DNA from 4 places in the Paenibacillus sp. PvP094 genome. Region 1 is predicted to be linked to each of the others. Evidence: riboswitches for the same ligand, from Rfam matches in the RefSeq annotation. Region 1 holds a riboswitch; each other region holds the start of a gene.

Region 1 (7,956 bases):
GACAACGCGTACGCAGGCCACCCTGGAAGGAATCGAGATTCAGCCAAGGCTGGCAGATATGGCACGGAGAAGCGTGAAACTGAATGCTCTGGACCAATCGATCACAATTCATGAAGGCGACCTGCGGGAACTGGTGAAACAGACAGGACATGCTGTGTATGATGCGATTACTGTGAATCCGCCATATATGCCGCTAAATGGAAGTGACCTTAAAATGAATACACACCAAGCCATGGCACGTCATGAGTTGGGATGTACATTGGAGGAAGTCATTCAGGCATGCAATCGTCTCGTGCGTAATGGAGGAAAGGTATCCATGGTTCACCGCCCTCAACGGCTAGGGGAGATTATCTCTCTGATGAGGGAGTACAAGCTTGAGCCGAAGCGGATCCGAATGGTACATCCACGCGCTCACCTTGAAGCTAATATGGTGCTAATCGAAGCGCTGAAGGATGGCAAACCCGAAGTGCGCATGCTTCCGCCCCTCATTGTCTACAATGAAGAAGGAACCTACTGTGATGAAATTATGGATATTTATTACGGATCACAACAACCAACGGGTACTACGGAAGGAGGAGTGTAAGTGACTTTGCACATTCAAAAAAGCTATGCGGAAGCCCATGATGGTCGGGGTAAGTTATATTTGGTTGGAACACCGATTGGGAATTTGGATGATATGACATTTCGAGCAATTAAGACATTGCAGAGTTGTGATATCATTGCGGCAGAAGATACAAGGCAAACCCGAAAGCTGCTCACTCATTTTGAGATCACCCCTTCCATGTTGTTTAGTTATCATGAACATAATAAGGCGGCAAGTGGCCCTGAACTGATACGCTATATAATAGAAGGAAAAAATTTGGCACTGGTCAGCGATGCTGGTCTGCCGGCCATTTCAGACCCGGGTTCTGATCTGGTACAACTAGCAATTGAGGCAGGAATTCATGTTATTCCGATTCCGGGTCCCAATGCAGCATTGTCTGCTCTAATTGTATCCGGACTACCGACGGAACGCTTCACGTTCGGCGGCTTTTTGCCGCGCGAGAAAAAGGATATGCGAAAAGTGCTGGAGGGTTTTGACGAATCTAACGGTACGTTGTTGTTTTATGAGTCACCGCATCGTATTCGCAAAACGTTGGTCAATCTGGAAGAGATTCTGGGGGATCGTTCGGTTGTGCTGGCTCGTGAGCTGACGAAGCGACATGAGGAATTTGCACGAGGCACGGTTCGCGAGTGCATAGACTGGCTGGAGGAACATCCGCCGCTTGGAGAGTACTGTTTGCTTGTAGAAGGCATTAAGGAACAGGAGCGTAAAGCAGAGCGTGAAGCCTGGTGGCAGCAATTGTCCCTGGAGGACCACGTCAGCCATTATGAAGGCGAAGGACTTCACCGCAAAGATGCGATGAAAAAAACAGCAGCGGACCGAGGATTAACGAAACGTGATGTATATAACGCGCTGATCTAATCCTCTGCATGATCCAAACATACGGTTAAATAGGGGAACATAACCTGAAAAGTTTCTTATTGGAAACCTTACAGAAATATTAAAAGTCACAGGCGGTGCAAAAATAAATCTTGAATTTTTTCACCGCTTTCCTGGTTATGTCATGCCTGCATTTATGGTTGGTCCGAATAGGGTAATAAAAAAAAGACCTTCCAACGGTGGGGTTCACACCGGGAAGGCAAGTAAGGAATATAAAAAGGTTAGAATTAACAATTCAATAAGTCCATTATACCTGAAATTTCTTATTTTGTCACAGGTGCAGGGATTTCAGAAATACATTCGTTACAAACGATTTTACCTTTGAAGTATGTAACGTTCTCAGCGTTACCACAGAAGATACAAGCTGGCTCGTATTTTTTCAACATGATGCGCTCACCGTCAACATAGATTTCCAGAGCATCTTTTTCACCGATACCCAGTGTACGGCGCAATTCGATTGGAATAACTACCCGTCCCAGTTCGTCTACTTTTCTAACAATACCTGTTGATTTCATCATTATAATCAGTGCTCCTCTCAGCTACTTATCTTTGTCATTATTCGACATTATTTTATGTTTTATGATACTCATCATACCAACGATTCCCAAAACAGTCAACCTTAAAATTAGCTTAAAATTAAGGCTGTTTTGGATAAGATTACGGGTGGCAAGGGGTTAAGAGCGATTTTTCATATTTAAACATCAATGTCAGCTTTGTCGATTTGGAAAACATTAAAAGTGCCTTATTCGACAAAATTCGTCATTGTGTGTCGAATAATTGGGCTGGTTAGGGCTGAAAGCGACAAACACAACTCAAAAACAAGGGAGCGAAGCGACATGGAACAGCGTTTAACCGAAGAGAAAGTGTTTAAAGATCCGGTACATAATTATATTCATGTGCAAGATCCGATCATATGGCAGTTGATCAATACTCCAGAGTTTCAGCGCTTGCGACGGATCCGTCAGTTGGGAACATCCTATCTGACTTTTCACGGTGCTGAACACAGCCGGTTTTCACACTCATTGGGTGTTTACGAAATTACACGGAAGATTATCTCTCAATTTGAAAGAAGTCACTACTCCGATTGGCCTAAGGAAGAAAAAGCCGTTGCACTCTGCGCTGCATTATTGCATGACTTGGGTCACGGGCCATTCTCTCACTCCATTGAAGAAGCCTTCGACATGAACCATGAGGACTGGACCTGCCGAATTATCCTTGGGGATACCGAAGTGGGGGCGATCCTGAGACGGGTTGCTCCCGATTTCCCGGAGAAGGTGGCATCTGTTATTCAGAAAACATATGAAAAGCCAATCGTCGTGAATTTGGTCACTAGCCCACTTGATGCAGACCGGATGGACTATTTGCTTCGGGATGCATACTTTACAGGTGTAAACTACGGAACCATCGACCTTGACCGCATCCTGCGAATGCTTCGTCCTTATCACGGGAGAATTGTAGTCAAGGAATCCGGTATGCATGCCGTGGAAGACTATTTGATGTCACGATACCAGATGTACTGGCAGATTTACTTCCACCCGGTGACCCGAAGCTCCGAAATTATCCTGAGACAAATATTTAAGCGTGCAAAAGAGCTAGTAAAGCAGGGGTTCCAATTCCGTTTCATGCTGGAGCCACTGCCGCAGCTGTTTGACGGAGTGCTCTCTGTTGATGAATATCTCCAATTGGATGAAGCTTTAATACAGACCACATTCATGCAGTGGCGTCAAGAGAACGATTCTGTTCTGAGCGAGTTATGCGAACGTTTTATGGATCGCAGGCTGTATAAGTATGTAGAGGTTGAACAGATCGATGTGGAAACGATTGAAGAAATTCGGGTTGCCTTTGCCAAAGCGGGTCTTCATCCCGAGTATGATCTGGAAATTGATTTTCCGACGGATCTTCCGTATGATGTTTTTCGTCCGGATGAATCGACAGACAAACAGATTCTGCTGCTGGATAGACAGGACAAGTTGCATGAATTATCCGAGGTTTCGGACATCGTCCGTTCAATCAGCGGTATACATCGTGGTAAGCACCATCTGTACTATCCGCAAAACAAGGTGGACGCCATCATTCACGAGCTGCCATCTCATATTCGCCCATACTTCTCATGATTATGAAGTGAGCCGTGGAGAGCAAAAAATTTACAAATTAGCTATGACAGAAAGAATTTCTATTTCGAGATATTATCATGATACAGTAATCTGCTTTAATGGAGAGTATATGTAGATCGACATAATTTTGTAATGTACACTTTTTTTGAACAAGTTGAGGTTATAAGGGCTCCTATATATAGTAGAAATTAAATTTGGTAATTCCACATGTTGTACTCTGAAAAATCAATGATGATGATAAAATGGGTGCATTTTATAGGATTTTGATTGGGATAGAAAACAGTTATTCGACAGGAAGGGAGAAATACAAATGATGTTATTCGACACACATACACACCTGGATGCACCGCAATTCGACGAGGACCGCGAGGAGATGATTCAACGTGCTGTAGACGCCGGGGTTGGCCGTATGATCAATGTCGGTTTCAACCGGGAGACCATTCCATCCACGATGAAGCTTGCCGAAACGTATGATTTTATATATGCTGCTGTAGGCTGGCATCCTCAGGATGCCATTACGATGCAGGAGGGCGATCTCGAGTGGATTGCGTCTCTGTGCAAACATGAAAAAGTCGTTGCCATAGGCGAGATTGGCCTGGATTATTATTGGGACACTTCACCCAAGGATGTGCAGCATCGTGTATTAAGACAACAGATCGGACTGGCTCGTGAACTTAACATGCCTATTGTCATTCATAATCGCGATGCTCATGAGGATATTGTCAAAATTTTGCGTGAAGAGAAAGCTGGACAAGTCGGGGGTGTCATGCACTCTTTCTCAGGAAGCTGGGAAACGGCAAAACTCTGTCTTGATCTAGGGTTCCATCTATCCTTCGGTGGACCAATTACGTTCAAAAATGCCAAGCAGCCGAAAGAGGTACTGGCGAAGGTACCGATGGACCGATTTTTCATTGAAACCGACTCCCCATATCTTACACCACATCCTTATCGTGGAAAACGAAATGAAACAGCGCATGTACGTCTGGTTGCAGAAGCAGCTGCGGAAATTAAAGGCATTTCGGTAGAGGAAATTGCTGCAATAACGACCAAAAATGCCATGGAACGATTTGGAATTCGTTAAAAAACGAAGCAAATGCGGTGAAAAAGAGAGGTAGACGGAGCGAATTTGCTTTTTGATCCAAATAAATGAAGAATATTACAATATTTTAACCAAATATTTAGAAAAACGTACTTGAACAACGCTTTACAACATGCATCGAAACAGGATATCATCTTTTCAGTGAATTGTTGTGAGGAAAATTGGACAGATGTTCGGGGGATGAACAAAGGGACACTTTCCGATGACACAACAATACTTTTCATGAACCGATCTCGCTGAGTCTCCGTTAACGGAGAGCGGGGGAACCAATAGGGCTTAAACATCAGTGTTAGCAGCTGATGCGCATCGTTCGCTGACCCAAAAGCAGCGGATGCATTTGCGAAGCACTATTTGATTTCTTCTTTGGGTCTCGGGGTGAATTCAAGGGCATCCGCCATGAGCGGGTGACCGGAGATAGGGCGGCTCTCTTTCGCCCGAACCCGACAGCTAACCTCGCAAGCGGAAAAAGAGAGGCAACCTCGTGCATGAATTTCCGATATTCAAAATCATTCGGAAGCCACGAAAGAGTTCCTCTTACACTCTTTCTTTGGCTTTTTTGTTTTTGAATAAAAGAAATAAGGTCATCATACGGTAAGAATTCAGGTGGTGACATCATGTTGCGAAGAGTGGTTCATGGTGCAGAACCGGTTATTGAGATATCGATCAGTTCTGTAGAAAATTTGGTATAGTCGCGTCAAAGACATCATGCATTAACTTTAGACGGCGAGGCTATGAAGGAGGACGGAGAAGTGGGCACATTCCAACCAGAAGAGACCCATGAGTCACGATCATCCAGTAAGTCTTACGCGTTGCGGTGGAAGCATGAGAACATGCGTCAAATGGCACTGATCGCTATTTTCTCAATCGCGCTTACAATCATGATCTTGTTAGTCGTTTACGGTCAAGCCGGGAAACAAATTTCGCTGGTTATTGATGGCAAAGCTCAAGCGGTAGAGACTCGTACAGGAATGCTTCAAGAAATGCTGGAGGAGCAATCAATCACAGTCAGCCCCCACGATGAGGTATCCATGCCTTTGAACGGGGCAATCGCAGATGGAGACCGCATTGTTATTGAGCGGGCCGTTCCAGTCAACATTACGGCAGACGGAGACACCAAGACTCTGTATACAACCGATTCATCGGTAGAAGATGCAATTCAGAAATCTGGAATTGAAGTTGCCAGTGAGGATAAGGTTTATCCTGCGCTCGCAACACCAATCAAGGCAGATATGAAAATTCGCGTAGTGCGTGTAACAAAGCGTACAGTGGAAGTGGAACAGCCGATTGCGTACAAAGTAATCAAAACGGCTGACCCTAGCTTGTACAAAGGTGACAATCGCGTCATCGTAAACGGCAAAGAAGGTACACTTGTACAGCATATCGAAAAGGTGTTTCAGGATGGAGAGCTAGTCTCCAAAAAGATGGTGGGCAAATCGGTATCGACCAACCGTGTCGATAAAGTTATTGCTGTCGGAACCAAAGCAAAACCTGTTGTGAAGCAGCCGGAGATTCAGACGGTATCGGCCCAAACCTCCACAGCAAAGAAAGCAACGACAACGAACTCGAAGAAAACCGCTGCATCAGGCAGCAAAGTGATTACCGTCTCAGGCACTTCTTTTAAATATTCTAAAGTACTTAAAAATGTATCGATGACCGCGTACTCTTCTGAGGAGCCTGGCATTGGTACAAAAACAGCTTCCGGTACCCGGGTAACTGAAGGACGGACCATTGCGGTCGATCCAAAAGTGATTCCGATCGGCTGGTGGGTGTACATTGAGGGCCTCGGCTTCCGTCGTGCGGAAGATACCGGCGGCGCCATTAAAGGCAACAAAATCGATGTGTATTATGACAGTGTAAAGCATGCCCTGAATTTCGGACGTAAGAAAGGCAAGACGGTATATGTGATCGGTCCGGTTAAGCCGGAAGCGAACTAAAATCGTTTTACTTTGAAATGGGAATGCTATAAAATAGTTGCATGAATGAATCATGCGGAATATGCGGCGGTGGAGTCTGAATAGGCTCGCCGCCGTTTGGCAGAGAAGAGGATATTCCTCTTCTTTTTGCGTTAGAAAGGAAGAAATGGAACATGATAAAAGAAGTCATTGTGGTAGAAGGACGCGACGATACCGTCGCCATCCGGCGGGCTGTTGAGGCAGACACCATAGAGACCGGCGGATCAGCCATCAATCAGCGAATCCTGAAGCGAATTGCACTGGCACAGGAGAGACGAGGGGTGATTGTTCTTACGGACCCGGATCATGCCGGTGAGCGCATTCGCAAAATCATTGCAAATAAGGTCCCAGGCTGCAAGCATGCTTTTATTCCGGAAGCGGATGCAACCCGTAAAGGGGATATCGGGGTCGAGAATGCCTCACCTGAGGCAATCCGCCATGCGCTGGAGCGTGTGCATACCTCGTATGAGGGTATACCGAGCCAGATCGATTGGGAGGACTTGATTGCAGCAGGACTGATTGTGCACCCGCAGGCAGCCGCAAGACGTATGGAGATGGGGAATCTGCTGGGCATCGGTTACTGCAACGGAAAGCAGTTCCACAAGCGGCTGGGTGTATTCCAAATTAGCCGGGAAGAGTTTTCTGCAGCATTATCGCAAATTGAACGTGAAGGATTGTGAGCGTATGAATGGCATGGATGAGACTTTGGAAATTGCAACACCCAAGCGAACGAAAGAGATAATTCAGAGACACGGTTTCTCCTTTAAAAAAAGTTTAGGTCAGAACTTTCTGATTGATCAGAATATATTGAACAAAATTGTAAATGCAGCGGATCTGGACGAGTCCAAGGGCGCACTCGAAATTGGCCCGGGAATTGGAGCGCTTACGGAGAGATTGGCCCGGGTAGCCGGTCCTGTAACGGCTGTGGAAATCGATCAGCGTTTGTTACCGATCCTTGGAGAAGTAATGGAGCCTTATCCCAACGTTCGGATACAGCACGGCGATGTGCTGAAGCTGGACTTGGCAGAGCTTTTCCGCACAGACTTTGCTAGTGTGAGCAAGGTGAGTGTTGTAGCCAATCTGCCGTACTATGTGACGACTCCTATTATGATGAAACTGCTGGAAGAGAAACTGCCGGTAGACAGCATTGTCGTTATGATTCAGAAGGAAGTAGCAGAACGTATGGCAGCTGCCCCCGGCTCGAAGGACTACGGAAGTCTGAGCATTGCGGTCCAATATTACAGTGTGCCTGAATTGGTTTGTATTGTGCCGCCAACCGTATTTATTCCGCAGCCGAATGTTGAATCG
Region 2 (7,956 bases), 4.4 Mb from region 1:
GGAGTGAAGGCTTGCTCATGTCTTGTTGCTCTCCTTTTCATTAGCTTGTCCGCATGATCCTTCCGGATAACCCTCAGGGTCTACAAGCTGCAACGTTGTTGTTAAAATGGTGAGGAATAAACAGTTATTTCTTTACTGAAACATACGTTCTAATATATCATGATTGAAGATGTACTGAAAGACTGAAGCTAGAAAGGGGGAAACTAACGGTGAAATTGCTGCAGGCGCTTTTCTTTCCTCCGGAGCAGCCCGGAGGTGTATCCTCTATGATTCCGTATATGCAGGAGAGGTTTACGTCCCCGAGGTGGGAGATGGACTTGTTTTCGCTGCCGAAGCGAATTCGCAACAAGGGCAGGGAGGACGTGCAGTTCGAAACGTTCGATTGGACCAAGTATCAGGAAAGTCCTGTCGTTCAAAAATATATGCAGACTTACCGTGATTATTTATGGTGGACGAAGCTGCGGATCCAGAAGCCTTATGATTTGATTCACGCTCACCATCCCATTGCGGGTCTTGCCATGAAAAGTGTATTTCCCGATACACCGCTTATTCAAACCATTCACTCCAGTTATGAGCGTGAGTTGATTCTGAATGGAAGAATCGAGCCAGACGGTCTGGATCATCAGTTTTTGATTGCCATTTACGGCGAGCTGGAGCATCAGGCAGAGCGGTTGTTAACCGTCTCCGAATCATTTCGGCAGTATTTAACTCCTTATGTGAAGCAGCCTGACGTCATTGGCATTATTCCGAACGGATTTGATGAGAAACGTTTTAAACCCATTCCTCATGATAATGCGATCCCGCAGCTGGTTACGGTATGCCGGCTTGTCCCGGCCAAAGGACTGGATATTTTGTTCAAAGCCTGCGCGGAACTCAAAGGTCGAGGACATGACTATGTTTTACATATTATCGGGGATGGTCCGATTCGACCTGATTTGGAAGAGTTGGCTCAGCGTTTGGGTATCTATAACGAGACTATTTTTTATGGATACACCTTGCATCCGGAAGAGTTCATGCCATTTTTCGATATATTTGTACTTCCTTCCAGAGCAGAGGCGTTTGGTTCCGTGTTTGCCGAGGCAGCACTGAGTTGTCTTGCACTTATAGGTACGGATGTGGGCGGAATTCCTGAACAGATCGAGAACGGCAGCAACGGGCTGCTCGTTCCCCCTGAGGATCCCTCGGCACTTGCTGAGGCGTTGGAGAAAGTGATGCTGGATCCTTCGTATCGGTACGAACTTGCACGCTCGGCGTGTGAAAAGGCCAAAACGCACTATTCATTGGGCAGATCGGTTAATGAACTGAAAAAGCTGTACCTGCAATACGCGAGCAAAGCCTAGATTCATCCCTGAAAATAAAATAAACAGAAGAAGCCGCTGGAGAACAGCGGCTTTTTGATTGCGAGAATATGGTTTTGAAATGTAATACATTTTGGAACGCAGTATAATTTACAGGTTTTTATGTCTCGTGCGAAAGCTTCCCCAACGGTCGATCACCAATTTTCCGGCCCAGACTAGGGCAAGGCTGCCGAAGATTGGATAGAGAATGGATAGAAGAGAACTGAATCCAAACTGGCTGAGTGAGTAGCACAGCATCATAATGGTTAATGTAATTAATCTAGGGGGGACTTGTAAGTGCTGACCAAGCTGAAGAGTCATACCATAGATATCTGCGACGAATGTTGTGAATATTTCCATGAAGATCAGAGTTACATACACAGACTGCACAGCCCATCCAAGTTGGAAGGCGATGCTCCCCATCGGAATTTCGAACTGCATGATACCTGGCATCTGGGCTGACATGGCGAAATGGGCGGCTAACAGCATGAAGCCTACGCCGATTCCGCCGATTACACCGCCCCATTTCAGGACATTACGATCACGGATCTGATTGCCTACCGGCACCAGAACAGCTTGGGCCAGTACCAGATTGAAAGATGAATACAGTAGTGGAGACAGCCACACCTTTATAGGATTGGTATCTGTAGTCAGCGTAACGAACCGTAAGGCACCGGGATGGTGTATGGTGCTTGTAATCATGAGAATGGACAACAGGAGCATCATCGGTACCACAATGCTATTCATTTGCAATATGGCTTTGATGCCTCGTCCAAGAAGCAGGTACGTTCCCACTATCGTAATAATCAAGCCAGTCTGGTAATTCAGTCCAAGATGCTCCACGAAGACAGAGCCTGCTCCGGCGAGCATTACACTGTTTACACCAATAAGTATCAGAAGCGTTATCCAGGTAATCCACTTTCCAGCCTTATGGCCGAATAGGTGCTTGTTCAGGTCCTCGTAAGAGCGGGAGCCGGTATCATGGGCGATGAGCATCATTTTGGTGCCCAGCCAGACAAATAGTATGGTCGATAAGCCAATGGTGATGGTGGCCCATTTGCCATACTGGGTAAAAAACTGCAATATTTCCTGCCCTGTCGCGAAGCCTGCTCCTACAACCGTTCCGATGTATGTAAATGCGATCTGCAGCACCCGGAATGCCTGTTTCATGCGTTTCCCCTCTCAGGCCCCATTATAGTTTGGACATGCGGGTACCATGGTACAAGGTATGCTTGACCCTGGTAACTCATGACAATTGTAAGAAGCTTTCGTCCCCAGAATCGGTCAATGATGGAGGAAAGCCGATTTCGCTTGAACTGACAGCCTCATCTATGATACTTTTACCTCATAGGATAGGCTTGGGAGGTCGAATTATGGAAGTATTAAAACAACGAATATTACAAGAAGGCGTAGTCATCTCGGATCAGGTGCTGAAGCTGGACGGATTATTGAATCATCAGATTGATCCTGCACTGACAATGGAGATGGGCCGCGAGTTTGCCGCTCGCTTTCGTGAAAGTGGAGTGACACGGGTCATAACGGTGGAGTCTTCAGGGATTCCGGTTGCTTTTGCCGCAGCACATGAACTTGGGGTGCCGCTCGTATTTGCCCGTCGAAAAAAGACACTTCTGGCAGATCCCGATGCCTACTGTGAACGCGTACCTTCCTTTACCAAAGGGATCGTAACCGATATTATGGTATCCCGCGAATATATTCATGAGAACGACCGTATTTTGTTTATAGACGATATTATCGCCAACGGAGATGCAGCTCGCGGTGTCATTAAAATCATTGAACGTTCAGGGGCGGAGCTCGTCGGATTCGGTGTCGTGGTCGAGAAATGTTTTCAGGCCGGTGCACGTACGATCCGTGAGCAGGGCATTCCGGTGGAAGCCTTGGTGCGCATTCGTTCACTGAATGATGGAACCGTGCAATTCGACGATAATTAAATGTGACAGTTTAAAGGAAAAAGCCTATTTTTTGAACAATGCCTTTGCATGACCGCGGATTTCATTTATAATGGGGTTATGTTAGGGAGAGGAGGCAACACCATGGGGAACCAACCGGCATCAGAACAATTTTTTATTGAAAAGCTGGCGGAGTCGAAAGTTCATTTTGAACGTGCCCTGGATTGTAAACATACGGAATTTGATGACCTTTATCCCTATATGATTGAACATCCTCAATTTTTCTGGTACAAACGCTATGTTGCCTGGTCAGAGTTGCTGACCATTGTAGGCTTGTGTGAAGAGTTGTCCTTCGCTTGGAAAGAACAATTTACACCACATCAAGTGGAGTACCTTGAAGAACGTGTGATGTCCGCCAAAGTGCTTGATTTTTGGTTCGAGAAGAACGACAGCAAAGAGCACGCGCAGCGGTAACTTTCAGTCGGGACATTTTTCGAATGACATAACAGTCCAATACAGTCACGTGAGACCTAAATGACTCTTCATTTAGGTCTCTTTTTGTAAATTATTTTGGAACATAGGAGCCATAGACATGATTAGTGATGCAGAATTGGATGCACTGCGCTTATCGGGTGAAAAAGTAAGAGTGGTACGGGATGGTTTGGAGTCCAACGATGTAACAGGGATTGTCGTTGCATGGGATGGGGAACAGGTGCTTATCCGTCGCCAGAACAGACGTGTGGTCAAGCTGGACCGCAGCTATCGCTATCAGCTCTTTAGCGAACCGCGCCAAAGTCCGGCTGATGAATAGAGACCCGCTCTGGAGACGGATGCATGGAATTACCATGGATGGTTTGGCATAATTCCGCCACTCGGGAGAGAAGATAGGTACAGCGAGAATTCGTAAACTTATCAGCCGAGAGGATGTGCGGGTAGCCATGACATTGATGAATGATAAGGTACATGCCTACAAGGATCAGATTGGAGAATTAAGCGATGTATTGCCTGGCGTAGTCAAAGCGTATCACGAATTTACGGGTGAATGCTTTCAGTCAGGTGCCATTGATGCCAAAACCAAGCAGCTGATTGCCCTCGGCATCGGATTGTTTGCCAATAACGAAGTATGTACGTTTTACCACGTAGAAGAGGCACGTGCGAAGGGCGCAACCGATCAGGAGATTATGGAGACGGTTGCGGTTGCCGGAGCGGTAGGCGGCGGTCACGCGCTGTCTCAAGGCGCAATGCGTGTGCAAAAGGCATTGCACTAAGGTTTCTCCTGCAAGTGTGTCTGAATAACTAGACAGCAAAACAGGCTCTGGAATGATCCAGAGCCTGTTTCTTGTCCAACTTATATTTTTCCAAGCATCTTGTTATACATAAACTGTCCGGTCACCCGGCGCGCTGTTACATAGCGGTCACTGAAATAGGGATTCGACATTTTGGTGATGCTGACACCTTTACTGCTGGAAGCATGAGCGAATTGTCCGCCCCCAATGTATACGCCTGTATGCGAAATGCCGCTGCCTGAAGTGTTGAAGAATACCAGATCACCTGTGCGGATATTGGCTTTGGATACCGGAGTACCCGCCTTGGCTTGCTGCTGTGAAGTACGTGGCAATTCAATGCTATATTTTTGGAAGATATATCTCATAAATCCAGAGCAATCAAACCCGGCCAGCGTCGTGCCGCCCCACTTGTAAGGAATTCCAGTCATGTTGTTAACGACGGTGTTGATACTGCTCGCCTCAGTGCTTGCTGCACCAGATGTGAATAGAACGGCTGCGCCAAAAATAGAAATGATCAGTTTTTTCAAAATCAATGTTCTCCCTTCGATGCCTACGGAGTTAGCTAAGGGTTCGGTAGAAGGTTCCCTATATTTCCTATGTATAAGAATAATTCACCCAAAATGGTTCCCCCGTTTTCAAACATGAAACTCGGCAAATGAATAATTAAGTTTTTGTAACCTTTTGAAACTATATTGCATAAATGCGTAATTGTCAAACCTTTCTTCCTTCTGCAATGTTAACGGAATTCAAGACTTTTTGTGGAAAATAGTAGTTCTCCATGTTTATTTATGATGACAAAAACGTAATTTGTGTTTCATCAGCACATAAATTGGACAAATAAGTAAATTGGAGTCGTAGAGGATAGCAAGGTTCATTCTCAACAGGAAAAGTCAGGTCTCGACCAGATTTTATAACTTTCGGTTATCGTAGTTTTATACTAAATCATTTAAATGTTGACACATTGAATTTCACATGATATATTATTTCTTGTCGCCGCGATAGGTTATCTCGGAGATATGCTATATGCGGTCGTGGCGGAATTGGCAGACGCGCACGGTTCAGGTCCGTGTGGGCTAACCCCCCGTGGAGGTTCGAGTCCTCTCGACCGCATCATAAGAAGAAAAGGTTTCTCGTTAGGCTAGCGCCTGCGAGAGGCCTTTTTTTATGTCTTTCTACTTGACCAAAACTACGATACACACATCGTTACTAAACAACGTCCTCCGAATCGATCTGATGGCAGCAGCTCACTCGCATAATCTCCGGTGTAAGGGGGAGAAATGCCTGTTCTATGGCTGTTGTACCCCCGCTTTCATGGTGAAATGTACGCAAAATTCCGAATTGTACCTATCCTGAGCATAATACATCCACTACTCTTATCACGTAAGGAAAGCGCTATCATTATGGATTTGAATTCACTATTTCAGAGGGGGTAGGAATGATTTGAAGCGAATGGGTAAACGGATGGCGATGGTTTTTCTGGTGTTCATCTTTGCAGCAGTTCAGTTTGGTTTTACAGGGACAAAAGGTCGTGTGGTTGAAGCAGCGGCGGAGAAAACATTGGCTGAGAAACCGTACATGGGCTGGAGCAGTTACAGTATGCAGGTGTATGACCCTTCCGTAAAATGGACATCAGCGGAGAGCATCAAGAAGCAATCGGATGCTATGCGAGAGAAGTTACAGGCTCATGGCTATGAATATATCAATATTGATGCAGGATGGAACGGAGATAATGATGAATACGGAAGACCGATTCCTAACCAAGAGCTGTATCCGAACGGATTCCAGGAGGTTATCGACTATGTTCATAACAATGGTCAGAAGATCGGGATCTATCTGATTCCCGGATTGTCGATTGATGCATACAATAAAAACCTTGAGATCTATGGAACGGGCGGAGCTTGCCGAATGCAGGATATTGCATATCAGCCGCTTACCGTGATGGATGCTTGGAATGCGTATACCTACAAGATTGATTTTTCGAATCCTTGTGCTCAGAAATACATCGATTCCATCGCAGATCTACTGGGCGAGTGGGGGATTAACTTTGTCAAATTCGACAGCGTGACTCCAGGATCAGGAATTAACAATCTGAGCAGGGATGCACGAGGCGATGTGGAGGCCTGGTCCAAGGCTTTGGCAAGGCATAATATCTGGTTCGAGCTTTCATGGGCACTGGACCATAACTACGTGGATTTCTGGAAAAAACACGCCAATGGCTGGCGTATTGACTGGGATGTCGAAGCATACGACAGCAATGTGGGGTTAACGCAGTGGGCTAATATTGCACGATTGTTTCCAATCGCTGCGCTTTGGTGGCGTGATGCAGGTCCTGGCGGGTGGAATGATTTTGACTCGCTAAACGTGGGCAACGGTTCCATGGATGGGCTCACGAAGGATGAACGGAAGACAGCCATGACATTCTGGGCGATCTCGTCTGCACCGTTGTATACAGGGAATGACATGACCAGGCTGGACAGCTATGGACTTGAACTTCTTACCAATGATGAGGTGATCGCTGTCAATCAGGCTGGACGTCCGGCTCACCCGGTATCGATGGATACCCAGCAGCAGGTATGGTACGCCAATAACGGAGATGGAACGTACAGTGTGGCTCTGTTTAATCTGGGCAACCGGAGTGCTGAGGTCAAGGTCAATTGGAGCGATATCGGTCTGGAAGGACCTGCATCGGTCCGTGACCTGTGGAGCCATTCCGAACTGGGTACCTTTAACGAGGGGTTTAGCAGTGGTTTATTGGAGCCTCATGCTTCACGAATGCTGAAAGTCAAGGCACTGAACGGAACATCGACGGTGAATGACGATGATACAGGCATGCGCTATACCGGAGATTGGAAGCGAAATGGAGGCAAGGAACAATTAGAGGGTTCACAGGATCTGACTATAGCAATTCAGGATTCCACAAGTAATGATAGAACGACTGTTGATACAGCGAGCAATTCCAATGTAGCAGATGAACTGGCTGCTGAACCATCCATTGCTGGAGAGGATACCACGGTTACCGAGGTGGTCTACGTTAACGATGACGACGGTGAGATACATTACACAGGTTCGTGGAATGCGAATACTGGCAGAGGTTTTGGGGACTTCAATGACGATGTGCATTATACGGAAAAAGACGGCGATTATTTTGAATACACCTTCACAGGTACAGGCATCGAGCTGCTGACAGAGAAGCATCAAGAGCAGGGGGACATGAGCATTATTCTCGATAATGGAGAGGCAGAACAGGTAAGTGCGTATACCGATGGAGAAAGGGAAACCCAGCAGGTGCTGTACAGCAAAACAGATCTGCCAAGTGGAACACATACGATAAAGGTCGTTAAGGCATCGGGCCAATACATGCTTCTGGATGCACTCAAGGTAACCAGGGAAAAAGAGTCTGATGGGCAGAACAGTGGAATAAGTCCA
Region 3 (7,956 bases), 2.6 Mb from region 1:
TTTTGAGCAAATCATTATCTCCAAAATGCGGATCTACTTTTTTATAATCAATGGTGTCATATTTATGGTAGGAGTTGGCTTGAAAGAGGGGGGTGAAATATATAGCATTTACGCCAAGCTTGGTTAGATCATCCAGATGATCGAGGACGCCTTGCAGGTCACCGCCAAAGTAGTTATCCAGCTCGGGCGTACCTCCCCAGGCGTGAGTTCCTTCGGGATTGAGGTCTGGATTGCCATTGGCGAACCGTTCGGTCATGATCTGGTAAAAAACAGCTTCTTTGGCCCATTCGGGAACCTTAAACACATCAATTTCATGAATGTACGAGAATTCGTAATATCCTCCAGTAGGGTAAGGGGGATCGCGGTGAATCCCATTGTCGGCCAGAAATACATTTTCATGACCCGCTGTGACTCGAAAAATATAAGTAAGTCGTTTGAATTGGGGTTTAACCGCAGCCTCCCAGTAGTCGAACATCCTATCCGATGCAGCTTTTTCCAGTTGGATTTCCCTGTAGGTTCCGTCCCAATCATATTTATCACCAGTCAGTGCAGTCACATAGTCTACATCATCTCTCTTCGTACGTACACGCAGATGAATCGTAGACGTGTTGTAGGCGTAAGCCCACTTGTCACGGGGAACGTGATACATCGCTTCGAGCAGCATGACGGCACCTCCTGTATCAAGATGAGTATAGCATTACATAACCAAGCTAGACAGCAAATGAACCATAAAAGGTTTACATAATTAGTAAAATTTTCATTACTTTCATCGATTTCATTTCACAAGCATCTCCAGGTTAGGCTTGAATATACGTATGCAAAATAAAGAAAAGAGGTGTTTTCTGCAGATCTGGTGATATCCATCCAATCTGTAGAGAACACCTCTTTGGTTGTCTCTATTTAAAACTTATATTATCGTAGGGCCTGTTCAAACTCTGTTCGAATCGTTTGCAGCAGCTCAGGCTTCGTTAGCACATCATAAGCTGTTGTGGCAAGTGCTTTTGCACCCAAGATCATGCCATCCAGTGCCCGTTCCTGTAATGCCAGATCGCGGAATTCGATGGAGTGCAGGGTGTGAACCTCATCAACGACCCGAATGTAAGGATGAATTGCAGGACAGCGTAAGGATACGTTACCGATATCCATGGAGCCATGATCATCTCCGCTAACGATCTCGTCTTGTGGAATACCGAGTTCCATGAGGTTTTCACTGAACGTTGCAGATAAAGCTTCATTGGTTACCATCTCATCATACGACGTTTCGTAATTCGAAGTCACAAGACGACAGCCTGTTTGGAGCGCGGAACCTTCGGCAATCTGTATGACACGCTGCGTTAGTATGTTAAGCTCTTTTCTGGTTGCGGCGCGTACGTAAAATTGGGCTGAAGCATAGTCGGGGATGATGTTGGCAGCCTGACCACCGCTATTAATAACACCATGGATCCGGACAGTACTTCTCACTTGCTGGCGGAATGCATTAATACCGTTAAAGGTTTGAATGACCGCATCGAGAGCATTTATCCCTTCATGCGGACTGGCCGCGGCGTGAGAGGATTTGCCGTGGAATTCAAATTGCACGGCATCAATGGCCAGAGAGCTGCCCGATTTCTCATAAGCATAATAAGGATGGGCCATTAGCGCGACATCACAATCATCAAACAGACCTGCTTCAGCCATTGGAACTTTGGCGCCACGAGTTTCCTCCGCAGGTGTGCCGAAGACTTTTAACGTTCCTCCAACTTCATCCAGAATGGACTTTAGACCGACAGCTGCGCCCAGGCTCATCATACAGATCAGATGATGGCCGCAAGCGTGACCAATCTCGGGAAGTGCATCGTATTCGCATAACAGGGCTATGGTTGGTCCTTTTTTGGCAGCAGCGTAGGTGCCGATAAAAGCCGTACCCAGTCCAAGTACGGGAGCTTCTACTTCGAAACCGTGAAATATCAATTCTTCCTTTAAGCGGGCAGAAGCAAGGTATTCCTCGTTCCCGAGTTCAGGATTGGCACCAATGTATGATGAAATCTCCTTAAAACGGGAAGCATATTGATCAATAACCGACAAAATTTGTGATTTGGTATGTGTCATCGTGAACTCCTTCGTGCAAAATGAAAATAATTTAGTCATTATATCATGTTTGCTTGATTTTTTCAGAAACAAGTCAGGATTTGTAAGTTGAAAACTCATTGCATAATCATGCATTGTACTTTATAATGACTCAGGCATCAACATGAGGAAGCACATAATGTATTGTAAGGGGAGAACAGGGTTGAAATTGATTAGTCGTTACACCATGATGCTGTTGACCTTTGTCGTTTTATTGACAGCTGCCATTCCTTCGGCGCTGGCAAGTGGAACTACGGGCACTTCAGACAGTAAAAAATTGGTTCTCGGCACGAGTGCCGACTTTGCACCATATGAATTCCATAAAGTTATTAATGGCAAAGATGAGATTGTCGGATTTGATATTGCCATTGCCAAAGAGATTGCTGCCGATCTGGGCGTAGAACTTGTCATCGAAGATATGGGTTTTGACGGCCTGCTGCCTGCATTGCAGAGTGGACGCGTGGATATCGTTATTTCAGGCATGACACCGACAGAGGACCGCAAAAAAAGTATCGACTTCTCGGATACCTACTATAAATCGAAACAAGTCATCATGGTTCGCAATGAGGATAAAGACAAATACCCGACCATGGCTGAACTGGAAAATGAAAAGATCGGAGCACAGAAAGGTTCGATTCAGGAAACGATCGGACAGAAGATTCCTGGAGCCAAGCTGACGTCTCTTGATAAAATCTCGGACATTGTGCTTCAACTGCAGACTAAACGGATCAACGCTGCAATCGTTGAAGATACGGTTGCCGCAGGCTACCTGGACGATATGATTGGACTTGCTCCTGCAGTTCCGGATGAAGAGCAGGTAGCAGCAGCGATCGGTATTCGCAAAGGCAATACGGAGTTGCTAAATGCTGTTAATGGTACGCTTGAACGATTGAAGAGCGAGAATAAAATTGATCAGATGGTAACCGAAGCCAGTCAATTGATGGCAGACCGTGAGGTCAAATCGCCAAATATTTTTGAAGTATTCTGGCAGTACAAAAGTTTTTATGCTACGGGGGTTGGTTATACCCTCCTATTGTCAGCACTTGGCGTAATCTTCGGGGTAATCATCGGTTTGATCATTTGTTTGTTCCGAATGCATGATACAGCAATTTTGCGGTGGATTGGTACGGCATATGTAGAAGTCATTCGCGGTACGCCGATGCTGGTTCAATTGATGATTATTTATTATGGTCTTGCCTTGACATTTGGTATTACGTTCTCGCCTCTTCAGGCGGGTATTTTAACACTTTCCATCAATAGTGGTGCTTACCTGGCAGAGATCTTCCGTGCAGGGATTCAAGGCGTTGACCGTGGTCAACTTGAAGCTGCCCGTTCGCTTGGGATGGGTAGAGCAGCGGCCATGAGATTTATTATTTTGCCACAGGCTTTCAAAGCTGTACTGCCTGCCATCGGTAATGAATTCGTAACCATCATCAAGGAATCTTCCATTATCTCGGTCATTGGTATGGTTGATATCATGTATCAGGCAAGTGTAGTCAAAAACATTACGTACCAAGGAATGAATCCGTTCCTTATTGCAGCAGCCATATACTTTGTATTGACATTCATTTTGTCCAAGCTGCTGGGTCGACTGGAAAGGAAGTTGAGTGCAAGTGATAGACGTTAGACAATTACACAAATCCTACGACAAAAACGAAGTACTTAAAGGCATAGATGTCTCAATTGGCAAGGGCGAGGTCGTTGTCGTGATTGGTCCTTCAGGATCAGGCAAAAGTACCTTCCTTCGCTGTCTTAACCTGTTGGAGCAGCCTACTTCAGGTGAAATTAATTTCGAAGGCGTATCGATCACGGATCCCAAACACAACATTAATGCAACGCGGGAGAAAATGGGGATGGTGTTCCAGCACTTTAATCTGTTTCCGCATAAAACCGTGGAGCAAAACATTACCATTGCCCCGATCAAAGTCAAAAAGCAGTCTGCACAGGAAGCCAAGCAGATCGCCGCAGACTTGCTCAAAACCGTGGGGCTTTTGGATAAAAAAGATGCTTATCCAAGTCAGCTGTCTGGTGGACAGAAGCAGCGGATTGCCATTGCCAGAGCGCTTGCGATGCAGCCGCATGTGATGCTGTTTGACGAGCCGACGTCTGCACTTGACCCTGAAATGGTTGGTGAAGTACTCGACGTTATGAAGCGCCTGGCTGAAGGCGGAATGACGATGGTTATTGTTACCCACGAGATGGGCTTTGCCCGTGAAGTCGGTGATCGCATCATCTTTATGGATGGCGGTGTAATTGTGGAAGAGGGAACACCAGATGAAGTATTTGGTCAACCTAAGCATCCACGTACGCGTGACTTCCTCGGTAAAGTCTTGTCATAGCCTTTGAGCATGATCCAGTCAGTGAACCGTATTAAATAGAATGAACAAAATAACGAAATTAAACAACCTTGCTCACGTCACGTTAGCAGGGTTGTTTTTTTGTGCATGGATAAGGATCCAGTGTCGTAAAAGTAACGTTTCTGTCATCGTTCCAGAGCTGCTTGATCGCTCTTTTTTAAGAAAAATCCTTATTTTTAAAGCATCATAATGTGTTGTTATAGACAGTTGGTAACATTTACTACGGACCCTGGTTACAAAATTGTGATATATTGTTCCTGCCGAAACTTCCTGAGGAGGAAGTGTGGAGGATGTAATGATGCAGACCGTGGAGGGGAAGATTGAAACGCACGCTGCTTGGGGTGAATTAGGGGTACATAACGCAAGACGAATGTAACAGAGACCTATAGGGTGGTTTCCTCCATCCGAATCCGACAACTAACTTCGCAGGCACAATGAGGGAGGAAGACCATGATTAAGAAGAGAACTATAGCCAAAACAGCAACAGCCCTGCTGACAGCAGCAATGCTCATTCAGGCCGTTCCAGCTCACGCTGATTCTGTTCACGTGGCCAAAGAGGGGGATACCTTCTATACCTTATCGAAACAATATGGAGTTGGACTGAACACACTGGTTAAAGCAAACAGTGATATTTCACCTTACAACATTTATGGTGGTTTGAAAATTACGATTCCTGGAAAAGCAAACACGGCCTCAGCTGCTCCAGCAGCGAAGAGCTCGACGGGTGCAAAGACGATTACGACAGCTAGCCTTGATGTGAATGCTGACGATAAAGTCGTTCAGGCCTGGGGCAAAACGTTTGATTACAGTAAATCCATTGATGTGAAAGCAACAGCGTACTCTGCAGCCGCTTCCGAAAATGGTGGATGGGGTCCTGTTGATTACTTCGGTAATCCACTTGAACTCGGCACGATTGCAGTAGACCCTAGTGTGATCCCACTGGGTACGAAGGTTCTTGTTACAGGTCACTCCCATCCGGGGCTGCCTAAGCAGGCATTTGTGGCTACTGCCCGGGATATCGGCGGGGCGATCAAAGGGAAACGGATTGATATTTTCATTCCTGGAAGCCAGAAGTCTGTGAGCACATTTGGTTTTCAGGATGTTGAACTTTATATCTTGAAATAAGTATCAGCGCCAATAAAAGGGTGCCTTTATGACACGATTAACGTGAAATAAGGGTACCCTTTTTCTTTATTAAAACGCGCAAGATTGGTAGTTCCATAACTTGTGTGTTTGGTTTACGAAGCCGAGTATTATTTGCTTTTTGGCAATTGCAGCATTTCGTCCAAAGTCACTAGATTAAAGCCCCTGCATCGCAGTTCATCTATAATCTCCGGAAGTGCTCCAATCGTACCGGACAGATTGGAGCCCACGCCTCCGCCCGCGTGTTGAAGAATGATGGAGCCTGGCTTGACTGCAGATAAAACATTCTGCTTTACTTGCTCTTTGCTGAGGCCTTTCCAATCCAGCGAATCCACATTCCAGTTGACGATGCTGTATTGCTGTCTTGCGGCCCATTGCAGCTGTTTCTCATTAATGTCCCCGTATGGAGGACGGATCATTTTAGGTGTATACCCGGTCAGTTTACGAATAATGTCACCGGTATGTAGAATTTGTTTGCGAAAAGCATTCAAAGACAGCTTACTGAATTCAGGGTGGTTGTAACTGTGGTTCCCAACAATGTGACCTTCCCTAACGATTCGTCTGACGAGGTCGGGATGTTTCTCTGCCCGGTTGCCGACAATAAAAAAAGTCGCTTTTACATTATATTTCTTTAGAATATCCAATACCTGCGGAGTGAAGCGCGGATCAGGCACATCATCAAAAGTTAGTGCTACCTGTCTGGTTGAAGGCCCATTGGTCTTGAACGTATCGGCATATTTCTGCCTGAGCTGACCGAGTGTCAGCTGTTCATCCTCAGATAGATCCGGCTTTGCAGCAGGTATGCTCTCTGGAACGGGTTTGGCCAGCACTTGTCCAGGTGAATAGCTTCCACTCATAAATATAAGGATCAACATGGAGAATGCGATGAGGCGAATACGCATGATACAGCCTCCTTTGTCAAATTGCGTTCTCTTTGGTATGCCCGCGGTGATGGTTCATTATGCATAAATGTGAGAAGTTTCATTGTCCAATTCGGTCGATAAGCTCATAATTCCACCATTACATATACACAAAAAGGATGGGTGGACTAGGATGAGTACGTATGATTTGAAATCGGTTCGATTGCAGGTCATTGAAGCTGGAGAGGATAAGATATTTTTGGTCACGGGTGGGAAAGCTCATATAGGGGCTGTGGCGACCTTTTATCCGGAAAGAGAACGCGTGGTGGGAACGGCAGTCCGTATTCCGGGGCATAAGGAACAGGAATTATGTGAGCGCCTTGCACGTAAGGCCGCAAATTCTCTGAAGGTGACCGTAACCGTTATTATGGGCATTCATTTTGACGCCATTACACGTGTACAGATCGATGAGATCGTACAGACGGCGGAGAAGCTGCTGGGCGACCATTTATCCCTGGCGAATAACATAAAATAGAAGATTTTGGTTGACCCGGAATCGTGTTTTATGATTTTTTTTGGTAAAATTGAAACGGGATGAAGGTTACCACGTATGTATGATTATATACAAGGATGTAATATCGACTAGGAGGAATACCATAATGTCCATTTTCAAACGTTTGCGTGATTTAACGATGTCTAACATTAATGCCATAATTGACAAGGCAGAAGATCCAATCAAAATGACGGATCAATATATCCGTGATATGCAGGAAGATCTGGAAGATGCAGAGAAGGCTGTTGCTCAACAAATCGCGATTGAGAAAAAATTCAAGCAGCTGTTCGAGGAACAGGAAGCTTTGGTGAAGAAACGTGAGGAGCAAGCTCATACCGCAGCACGTGCACAGAACATGGATCTGGCGCGCCGGGCTCTGGAAGAGAAAAAAGCTGCTGAAGTAAAAATGGCAGAATATAAAACAAGCTATGATCAAAACAAGGCTTCGGCAGACAATCTGCGCGGCAAGCTGGATGAAATGCGCAAGCAATTGACACAAATGAAAAACAAGCGTGAAACGCTGGTAGCGCGTTACAATGCAGCAAAAGCACAAACCGAAATCAACAAAGCGCTGAACGGATTCAGTTCCGACACAGCTAGTGCTGGCATGAAACGTATGGAAGAAAAAATGATGCAAATGGAAGCACAGGCTGAAGCGAGCAACGAAATGTCTTCCAAAGGAAAATCACTGGATGAAGAGTTCGAGAAACTCGGCAAGGATCAGGCCGTTGAGGATGAACTGGCGGCACTCATGAAGCAGTACGAAAATAAGAACTAAACCTTGCATCTTAGGCAAGGTTCACTAGCGGAGGAGAGACAGCGTTTCTCCTTCGCTTTTAAATGCGGTTCATGTTGATAAGTGGGGGCTGTGTAAATGGATTTGAACATTTTGGCGATGCTGGTCTGGACATTATCTGGCTCGGTTTTGCTTTTTGTA
Region 4 (7,956 bases), 1.4 Mb from region 1:
TTCTGGTCCATCTGTAGCTCCGTTAAGCGGCGTTTAATGGCCCATCCGAACGGAGTCACGGGTTTCTTTTTGTTCAAAAGGGTTCACCCCTCATAGAAGTATTTCAACCCGCCTTCGGCTGTGTATAATAGAGGGAGATGCGAGCTGTTCATTACATTATATACGTATTTACGTCATGTAACAATTATAAACGATGAAAAATAGTGTATTTATATTAAATAATGACGTAATAACGTGATGTTCTATAGGCATACGTGAAAAAGCACGTCAGCAAGGAGGTTGCTGCGTGCTTTTTCGTTTGGGGAAATATGAGGGGAGCTTGGAGGCGGTAAGATTAGGCGCGATAAGCATGCAGCCCTGCGCCAAGCATGTGGAAGCTGGGGAACAACGATTTCATGGACATTGAGGTTGGCTGTGCCGGTCCATCCGCAGCGGAGGCGCTAACGGTATTCCATTCATGCTCCAGGTCTGCGGCCAGGCGAACCAGCAGTTCCTGGGTTGTTTCGTTATGCATGGGGAGGACTTTGGAAGCTTCGGTTATGCATGCATTCATGGCTGAGTGCAAGTAACCCATTACCGCTTCCTCGACGGGGATATCGAGGTAGTGGTTGATCCAGGCGTGAACAGTAGAGAGGCAGCCTACAGACTCGTATTTGGCAAGGGTGTGTTCGAGCTGGCTGAATTCTATCCAGGGGTGGAGAGCCCGGGCCAGCTTGATCAGTCTTTTGCCCATGGCAGCGGCTTGCTCCCTTTGATCAGAAGGAGTCCGCTGAACGTGAACCAACTTGTCAATGAGAGCTGTTCGCCATGTGTCATTATGATCCGTTGCGCTGTAGATACCTTTAATCGCCATGCCCTCAAGTCGAACGATACTGGGATGCAGCTGACAGCGCATGAAGGATTCCAGATCATCGGCATTTCGGATGCTGCCTTCAGCAATGTGTACATCCATACCAAATGAATGGGTAAAACCTCCGACATGAATGGAGGAATCAAGCAGTTTGACATAATCGAGCAGCTTATTCCCACGGTTCACGGTCTTTCGCCTCCTATGTTCGTGAAATGTTATGTTATATAACATTAATATTGATTTCTGAATCCTTTTATGTTTAAAATCCGAATTATATGATATATATAATCACATAAACATCCGTATTTTGTCAATGATTTCTTATTTTAAGTTTCAATTATATTATAACGTTACATAATATGATTGATAAAAGTTAGAAGTCCGAAAATTATGTTAGGTATATGATATGTTTATTGTGAAGAGCTAAAATTAAAAATGAAGATGTATAAAAGAATTGAAATTTAATGTATGCAGCAGTTAAAAGATCATGACGATAAAAACCGATATTTGGAGAAAAAACACAGGTGCAAAGTAGTTTTAATAAAAGTGCTTTACTTTTATATTGAGATCCTGTATAATCAATTTTGTTGCCGATTATTTACGACATGCGGTCGTGGTGGAATGGCAGACACGCTATCTTGAGGGGGTAGTGGGCGTATGCCCGTGGAGGTTCGAGTCCTCTCGACCGCATCATATTGTACGACAAGAAGAGGTTTTCCGAATATGGAAAACCTCTTCTTTGCGTTTGGATAAACATAAAAAAAGGCCATTCACACAGAACCGGACTTTCTGTGGTTCCATGTTGATTGTGGCCTCTCCATGTTGATCTATTTCAGCAGTTTCTCAATATCAGCCTCAATTTGGTCAGGAGTCGTTTTTGGAGCATAACGCTTCACGACCCGTCCGTTCTGATCAACAAGGAATTTGGTGAAGTTCCACTTGATGGCTTTGGATCCGAGCAGTCCCGGTGCCTCTGTTGTCAGGTGCTGGAATAGAGGGTGAGCGCTTGAACCATTAACATCAATTTTCTCAAACATAGGAAAGCTTACACCGTAATTCATCTGGCAGAACTCAGCAATATCGTCGGAAGATCCTTTTTCCTGAGCGAATTGGTTACTTGGGAAGCCCAGTACTTCAAACTGCCGGTCTTTGAATTTGTTATAGAGTTCCTGTAAGCCTTCAAATTGCGGGGTCAGACCACATTTGCTCGCCGTATTTACAATTAGCAGCACCTTGTTGCGATAATCGGACATCTCGACTTCCTGGCCCCGAAGGGTATTGACTTTGTAGTCATAAACGGACATGATCAGTCGCCTCCATATCGTATAATGGGTTAATGATTTCTATAGTTATATTATATTGCTTACAATTAGATAATGCAAAACTAATTAAATAAATTCCTATGTTTACTTACAGATATCTAAAATTACAACCGTTTTTCATAAGGACGAGAATTAGCGAGATTCACAGAGATGGATGGAGAATGGATCGGTTGTAAGCGATATCATTGATATGTAATGCCTTAAATTCGTCCATTCGGTGATCTGACCGGACTTTACACTAACATGTCGCGGGTGTATGATTCATATCGTAATTTCTAATTCAATTAAACTTAACATGAACAACGAAACAAACGATAATATCGCTCTGGTCAATACATGAAACAGGAACGATGTTTTAATCGCTGAGTTTCCATTCATTCATGGGTGGGAAACGGGGGAACCAATCGGATTGGCTGTCATTGCAGCTAATCCATGGGGTGAATTTTTCGGTGCAAGCCGGAAATAGGGCGACTCTCGCGCCCGAATCCGTCAGCTAACCTCGTAAGCGTTAAAGGGAGAGGCAACAAGCCGTACGCATATTCATGGCGTTTTCGTCATGGGTTATTCAAGAAGCGTTCGGGAGGCCTTGGTCCCCCACGCTTCTTTTTTGTTGTCTTTTCACGCCAAGGGAGGAACGAATGATGGATAATGAGATGATTTTAGTAACAGCACCGAATGAAGCAGGCCGCAAGTTTATCAAGCTGTTGATGTACAAAAAAATGCCGTTTGCCGTTCTGACCAACAGTGCAGGGGAAGAACGGAAGCTCCGCAGAATCGGAGTGGAGAACGTCATTCGCATGAATACAGCTGAAGCTCAGAAGTGGTTTCTACCGCAGTCGAGCGTAGGCAACGTTTTTATCTTCGAGAATAGTTTGAACCTGACCTGTCGCTATCTGCAGATCTGCCGTTCCTGGACCTCCAAATCACTATGTGTGATTACAGAACAGAGTCACCCCAAAGGCATTTACCGAGGGATGGGAGCTGACCGCATTGTGTATTCTCTTAATGGAGAAGTGGGCTTCTTGCTTAATGGTTAATGTGATAGCTGCCGATTGATCCGGTGTAAGGTGCCTGTTATAATTGAACTTGTGGAAAAACGGAATTCTGAGGAGACTCATGCATGATGGTGGGTCTTCTTTTTTATTTGAGCATTAATGTACATTGCTGATTTAGAGATTGCGTTCATGGCTAACAAGGAGGAATAGGCGTGCCGGATGTACGGGGGTTAAAATGGTTGTTCTTTGATGTAGGAGATACGCTGGTGGACGAATGGGAGCCGGTAGATGATATTATAGGGCAGTTTGTAAAAGAAGCCTGCTTGCTTGGATATCCGGTGAAAATAGAGGAAGTGCGAGAGATATTTGCCTCCTGTTATCGAAATTATGAGCAGTGGCCCATGAGGGTAGCCATTCGAACGCTAATCAGCGATGAACGTCATAGGGAGCAGATCCAGGAGAAGTTGAAGTTCCGGAAGGAACTGGAGAAGCCCTTCGCTTCTGCTGAAGCGGTGTTGAAGGAATTGTCACACCATTATCGAATCGGGATCATCGCCAATCAGAGTCCAGGGACAGAGGGGCGCCTGGAGAGCTACGGTCTGCGGAGGTACGTGGATGTACTGGCTTGCTCGGCAGAAGAAGGCGTATCGAAGCCGGATCCGGAACTCTATGCGGTGGCTTTGAAGCAGGCGGGATGTGAACCCCAGGAAGCAGTCATGATTGGGGATCGGATTGATAACGATATCATTCCTGCCAAGAAGCTGGGGATGCGAACGATTCGGATTTTGCAGGGCTATGGACGATTTCAGCCTGAGCTTGAGGGCCAAGAGCGTGCAGACTGGACCATCGAAGCCTTGGAGCAGCTTATTCCACTGCTTGTGCCTTCTGAGGGTTAGTGGATAAAATTAAAAAAAGATGACTTTCGCGTCATTAAATAAAGGACAAGGCAAGTGCACGGCAAAGCTAAAAGGCTGATCCCTTCAAGTATATTCTTGATGAGGGATCAGCCTTTTTTTTATAAATCTATAGTAAGAGGGAAACGGTTTTAGCGCATATATAGATTAAAACAGCATGATGGTCTGGAAGATCAGATAGACGTTCAGAACCACAATTACGGCAGCGATGATCCAAGAGATGACTTTGAGCCACAGTTTGTTGGCGAATGCGCCCATGCTTTTCTTGTCACTCGTAAACATCACAAGTGGAATGACGGCAAAAGGCAGCTGCAAGGATAGAATCACCTGGCTCAAAATCAGTAGTTCTTCCGTTCCGTGTTCGCCGGCGATAGCCGTCACAATAACGGCAGGGATGATTGCAATTAATCGGGTCACGAGCCGGCGAAGCCAAGCCGGAATCCGAATGTTCAGGAAACCTTCCATGACAATCTGCCCAGACAGTGTGCCTGTAAGCGTAGAATTCTGACCTGAGGCCAGCAGAGCGACACCAAACAGAATACTTGCAATGGTTGTGCCCAGCAGAGGTGTAAGCAAGTGATAAGCATCTGCAATCTCAGCGACCTGCGTCATGCCTGCACTGTGAAATACAGCGGCTGACACAATGAGTATGGCGGCGTTGATAAACAGGGCCAGGGTCAAAGCGATCGTTGAATCCATGGTGGAGTAACGGATTGCTTCTCTTTTCCCCTGAGTTGTCTGTTCGATCTGCCGGGTCTGCACGATGGACGAATGCAAGTATAGATTGTGCGGCATAACCGTTGCTCCAATGATTCCGATGGCAATATATAGCATCGCAGGATTCTGTAGTATCTCGGCACTTGGTACAAAGCCTGTGAGTACCCCGCCCATGTCCGGTTTGGCAAGAAACAGGTCAATCCCGAAGCAGAGGGCGATGGTTGCCATCAGCACGATGACTAGTGTTTCCAGAGCGCGGAAGCCTTTATTTTGCAGCAAAAGGATAATCAGAACATCCACAGCCGTAATAATGACGCCGTATAACATCGGGATGTTGAACAGAAGCTTCAGTGCAATGGCTGAACCGATAACCTCAGCCAGATCTGTTGCGGCAATGGCCAGTTCGCACAGAGCCCAGAGCATAATGACAACCGGCATACTGAACCGTTCGCGGCAAGCTTGGGCCAGATCCCGTCCAGTTACAATACCAAGCTTGCCTGCAAGTGACTGTAATACGACGGCCATCAGGTTTGAGATTAAAATAACGGATAATAGCGTGTAACCGAACTGGGAACCTCCGGCAATATCTGTTGCCCAGTTACCCGGGTCCATATAGCCGACAGCGACCAGATAACCTGGGCCGACAAAGGCGAGGAATTTTTTCCACCAGGCGGCGTTCTTCGGAACCTTCATGGAGCCGTGTGCTTCCCCGAGGGAGGGAGCCATGCCTGCTGCGGCTAATTGCTCAGCCGAAGGAGAGCTGAATGGATTTTTTTTACTCATAAATGTTCACCTGACTTTTTATAATAATCGTATTGATGCTCCGTATGATGAAGACCTGGGTTATTCACTTTTATATGTCTGAAAATATATGTTGTTACTTACATTGTACTCATTCAATAATTTTTGTCTAGTGCAACTTTTATGTAGATGGACAAAATGAGTGGAGAGGGATCAGGCCCTTAGTGTATTACCCAAATTCAGAAAATTTACCTTTATATCATAAATGGCGTTATGCGGATGGCGGGATGATGCATGAAAATGACAAAGATGCAAAAGCTGATTAAGTAACCCAAATCCGTTTCAAATTAAGCCAGAAGTTTAAATTGAATTGTAGGCAGCAAAAATATTGATGTAAAAGGAGAGATTCTAATGGAAGCTTTATATACAGCAACTGCGACAGTCAAAGGTGGACGTACAGGTTCGGTAACTTCATCGGATGGAGTCCTTAAACATGATCTGAAAATGCCAAAAGAGCTGGGTGGATCCGGCGGTGAAGGTACGAACCCTGAGCAGCTCTTTGCAGCAGGATACGGTGCATGTTACGAAAGTGCTCTTGCCAACGTGGCACGTAAAGCCGGCGTTAAACTGGAAGATGTGACTGTAACGAGTAATGTATCCATTGGAAAAGACCCTGCGGATGACGGATTCCAGTTGTCGGTCCGGCTGGATGTAAGCATGCCGGGTGTGGATCATAGTCAGGCCGAGGATCTGGCTCGCAAAGCTCATGATTTTTGCCCTTATTCCAAAGCGACTCGCGGGAATATTGATGTCGTACTGAACGTGGTATAAACCGAATCTCGCTGAAGTAAAGGGAGAAATAAATGAAGCAGGCTATCCTGGATACCTGTTGTTTGGTACAAGCCCTGCTGGCTAACGGCAGGGTTTTGTATTTAAAATCATAAGACATGCAGGAGATTGCAGGTCAAATCGCGTACTCTTTTACATAATTATACTCTTGCTTCATGCCAGGCATCTGAAAAAGGGGGAATGCAAATGAGTATTGAAGAGATGATTGAGCGAAGGTTTGTATGTACGAAATGCCGGGGAACGGATTGCAACATCAAGGAAGTATCCATGTCCGGGGCTGGTCTTAGCAAAATGTTCGACATTCAGCATAATCACTATTTGTTCGTAGCCTGTTCCTCATGTGGTTATGTGGAAGTATTCGACCCCGATGTACTAAAAGGCAAAAAGCAGGGTCAGGTAGGCACGATATTGGATATTTTGTTCGGCGGATAGTGTGGCATAACTTGGTGGGTATGGAATCAATCCAAAATAAGCTGGGAGGTTCGTGCTCCCTGAGTTGACATCGAACTAAAATTTCTTTAATATGACTTAGTACTGAGAAGTGTCATGCAGGGAATATGCAGGAAACAAATTTGAATTGACAGGTGATATCCATGTCTTATAGACCAAGTATTGCAGAATTACAAGTAGCTAGTAAAAACGAAAAAGACGGATTGTATGAATTTACAATGAAGCTGGTAGATGGCACGCAATGCCGTGTATTCTACTCCAAATCTCCGGAATGGAAGATGACAGCGATCAGCCGTCTGCAGAAAACGCCTTGTCCCGTATGCCGCAAAGATTTCATTTGCAAATGCATGGACCAGTGGGCAGGAGATCTGCATCAACAAATGATTGAAGATCAGTGGATGGAAAAGGCAATTGCTGAGTAATTGTCCAAACAGATACGAGCGTAGGCTTTAGAGCCTGCGCTCTTTTTCTATTCTATTCCTTTGAGTCGTATAAATTCTGGGGATAGCCGAACGTGAAGGTGAAAAGTGGGTAAGTTAATCTAACAGCATAAATGAGGAGGCTTCAATTATGACATCAATTCGAGCGAATGAGCATGAGGGACACCCAATTGTACTCGTGGACGGGGTTTGTCACTTTTGCCAAGGATTAACCAAATGGATTATCAAACGTGATCCGGAAGGGAAATATCATTTTGCATCGCTCCAATCTGATGTAGCCAAGGACTTGCTGAAGAAAGGAAATCTTTCTACAGACAGCATGGATACGTTTGTACTTATCGAAGAGGGCCGTTACTATACACGTTCGACAGCTGCACTGCGGCTGGCCAAAGGTCTGAAATTTCCGTATCCATTATTATATGTCTTTATTATTGTGCCCAAATTCATTCGAAATGCCGTGTATAACTGGGTAGCCCGTAATCGTTACCGGTGGTTTGGCAAGGACGAAGCGTGTATGCTGCCGACACCTGAGATCAAGAATCGGTTTTTGTAAATCGTACTAGAGCAACGCATGTACCACAAACATGATTAATAAAGGAAACATTTGGGTAATGAATACGGATCACATCTATTTTGGGAGGACAAACAGTTGAAGAAGTGGACGACATTCATTATCGG

What was found. A riboswitch is a leader RNA that binds a small molecule or an ion and turns the genes downstream of it on or off. The one in region 1 is predicted to bind cyclic di-AMP.
Region 2: linked by a shared signal. The riboswitch ahead of ABIC22_RS29115 (C40 family peptidase) and the one ahead of ABIC22_RS09570 (resuscitation-promoting factor) in region 1 are both predicted to bind cyclic di-AMP.
Region 3: linked by a shared signal. The riboswitch ahead of ABIC22_RS21225 (3D domain-containing protein) and the one ahead of ABIC22_RS09570 (resuscitation-promoting factor) in region 1 are both predicted to bind cyclic di-AMP.
Region 4: linked by a shared signal. The riboswitch ahead of ABIC22_RS03065 (hypothetical protein) and the one ahead of ABIC22_RS09570 (resuscitation-promoting factor) in region 1 are both predicted to bind cyclic di-AMP.

Annotation. Positions count from the first base shown of each region.
Region 1 covers NZ_JBEPOM010000001.1:2,039,626-2,047,581, reverse strand. Annotated here, with positions in the region: gene ABIC22_RS09595 (tRNA1(Val) (adenine(37)-N6)-methyltransferase) at 1-583, shown strand, start outside; gene rsmI (16S rRNA (cytidine(1402)-2'-O)-methyltransferase) at 584-1,465, shown strand; gene ABIC22_RS09585 (AbrB/MazE/SpoVT family DNA-binding domain-containing protein) at 1,747-2,001, opposite strand; gene ABIC22_RS09580 (HD domain-containing protein) at 2,320-3,597, shown strand; gene ABIC22_RS09575 (TatD family hydrolase) at 3,908-4,678, shown strand; cyclic di-AMP (ydaO/yuaA leader) riboswitch at 4,921-5,174, shown strand; gene ABIC22_RS09570 (resuscitation-promoting factor) at 5,446-6,630, shown strand; gene rnmV (ribonuclease M5) at 6,783-7,328, shown strand; gene rsmA (16S rRNA (adenine(1518)-N(6)/adenine(1519)-N(6))-dimethyltransferase RsmA) at 7,333-7,956, shown strand, end outside.
Region 2 covers NZ_JBEPOM010000001.1:6,471,252-6,479,207, reverse strand. Annotated here, with positions in the region: gene ABIC22_RS29150 (RsmF rRNA methyltransferase first C-terminal domain-containing protein) at 1-19, opposite strand, end outside; gene ABIC22_RS29145 (glycosyltransferase) at 210-1,340, shown strand; gene ABIC22_RS29140 (YkvI family membrane protein) at 1,449-2,507, opposite strand; gene ABIC22_RS29135 (xanthine phosphoribosyltransferase) at 2,711-3,286, shown strand; gene ABIC22_RS29130 (hypothetical protein) at 3,389-3,718, shown strand; gene ABIC22_RS29125 (hypothetical protein) at 3,837-4,055, shown strand; gene ABIC22_RS29120 (carboxymuconolactone decarboxylase family protein) at 4,183-4,512, shown strand; gene ABIC22_RS29115 (C40 family peptidase) at 4,593-5,057, opposite strand; cyclic di-AMP (ydaO/yuaA leader) riboswitch at 5,063-5,194, opposite strand; tRNA gene ABIC22_RS29110 (tRNA-Leu) at 5,556-5,640, shown strand; gene ABIC22_RS29105 (X2-like carbohydrate binding domain-containing protein) at 5,980-7,956, shown strand, end outside.
Region 3 covers NZ_JBEPOM010000001.1:4,600,222-4,608,177, forward strand. Annotated here, with positions in the region: gene ABIC22_RS21205 (alpha-glycosidase) at 1-664, opposite strand, end outside; gene ABIC22_RS21210 (M20 family metallopeptidase) at 913-2,088, opposite strand; gene ABIC22_RS21215 (ABC transporter substrate-binding protein/permease) at 2,294-3,733, shown strand; gene ABIC22_RS21220 (amino acid ABC transporter ATP-binding protein) at 3,720-4,445, shown strand; cyclic di-AMP (ydaO/yuaA leader) riboswitch at 4,712-4,911, shown strand; gene ABIC22_RS21225 (3D domain-containing protein) at 4,914-5,588, shown strand; gene ABIC22_RS21230 (polysaccharide deacetylase family protein) at 5,717-6,508, opposite strand; gene lpdD (prenylated flavin chaperone LpdD) at 6,660-7,001, shown strand; gene ABIC22_RS21240 (PspA/IM30 family protein) at 7,126-7,797, shown strand; gene ABIC22_RS21245 (DUF350 domain-containing protein) at 7,894-7,956, shown strand, end outside.
Region 4 covers NZ_JBEPOM010000001.1:611,728-619,683, reverse strand. Annotated here, with positions in the region: gene ABIC22_RS03085 (Rha family transcriptional regulator) at 1-77, opposite strand, end outside; gene ABIC22_RS03080 (urease accessory protein UreF) at 335-1,036, opposite strand; tRNA gene ABIC22_RS03075 (tRNA-Leu) at 1,458-1,540, shown strand; gene ABIC22_RS03070 (glutathione peroxidase) at 1,678-2,154, opposite strand; cyclic di-AMP (ydaO/yuaA leader) riboswitch at 2,523-2,695, shown strand; gene ABIC22_RS03065 (hypothetical protein) at 2,811-3,209, shown strand; gene ABIC22_RS03060 (HAD family hydrolase) at 3,380-4,063, shown strand; gene ABIC22_RS03055 (Nramp family divalent metal transporter) at 4,229-5,524, opposite strand; gene ABIC22_RS03050 (organic hydroperoxide resistance protein) at 5,951-6,370, shown strand; gene ABIC22_RS03045 (zinc ribbon domain-containing protein) at 6,575-6,820, shown strand; gene ABIC22_RS03040 (hypothetical protein) at 6,982-7,260, shown strand; gene ABIC22_RS03035 (thiol-disulfide oxidoreductase DCC family protein) at 7,409-7,831, shown strand; gene ABIC22_RS03030 (DUF6612 family protein) at 7,928-7,956, shown strand, end outside.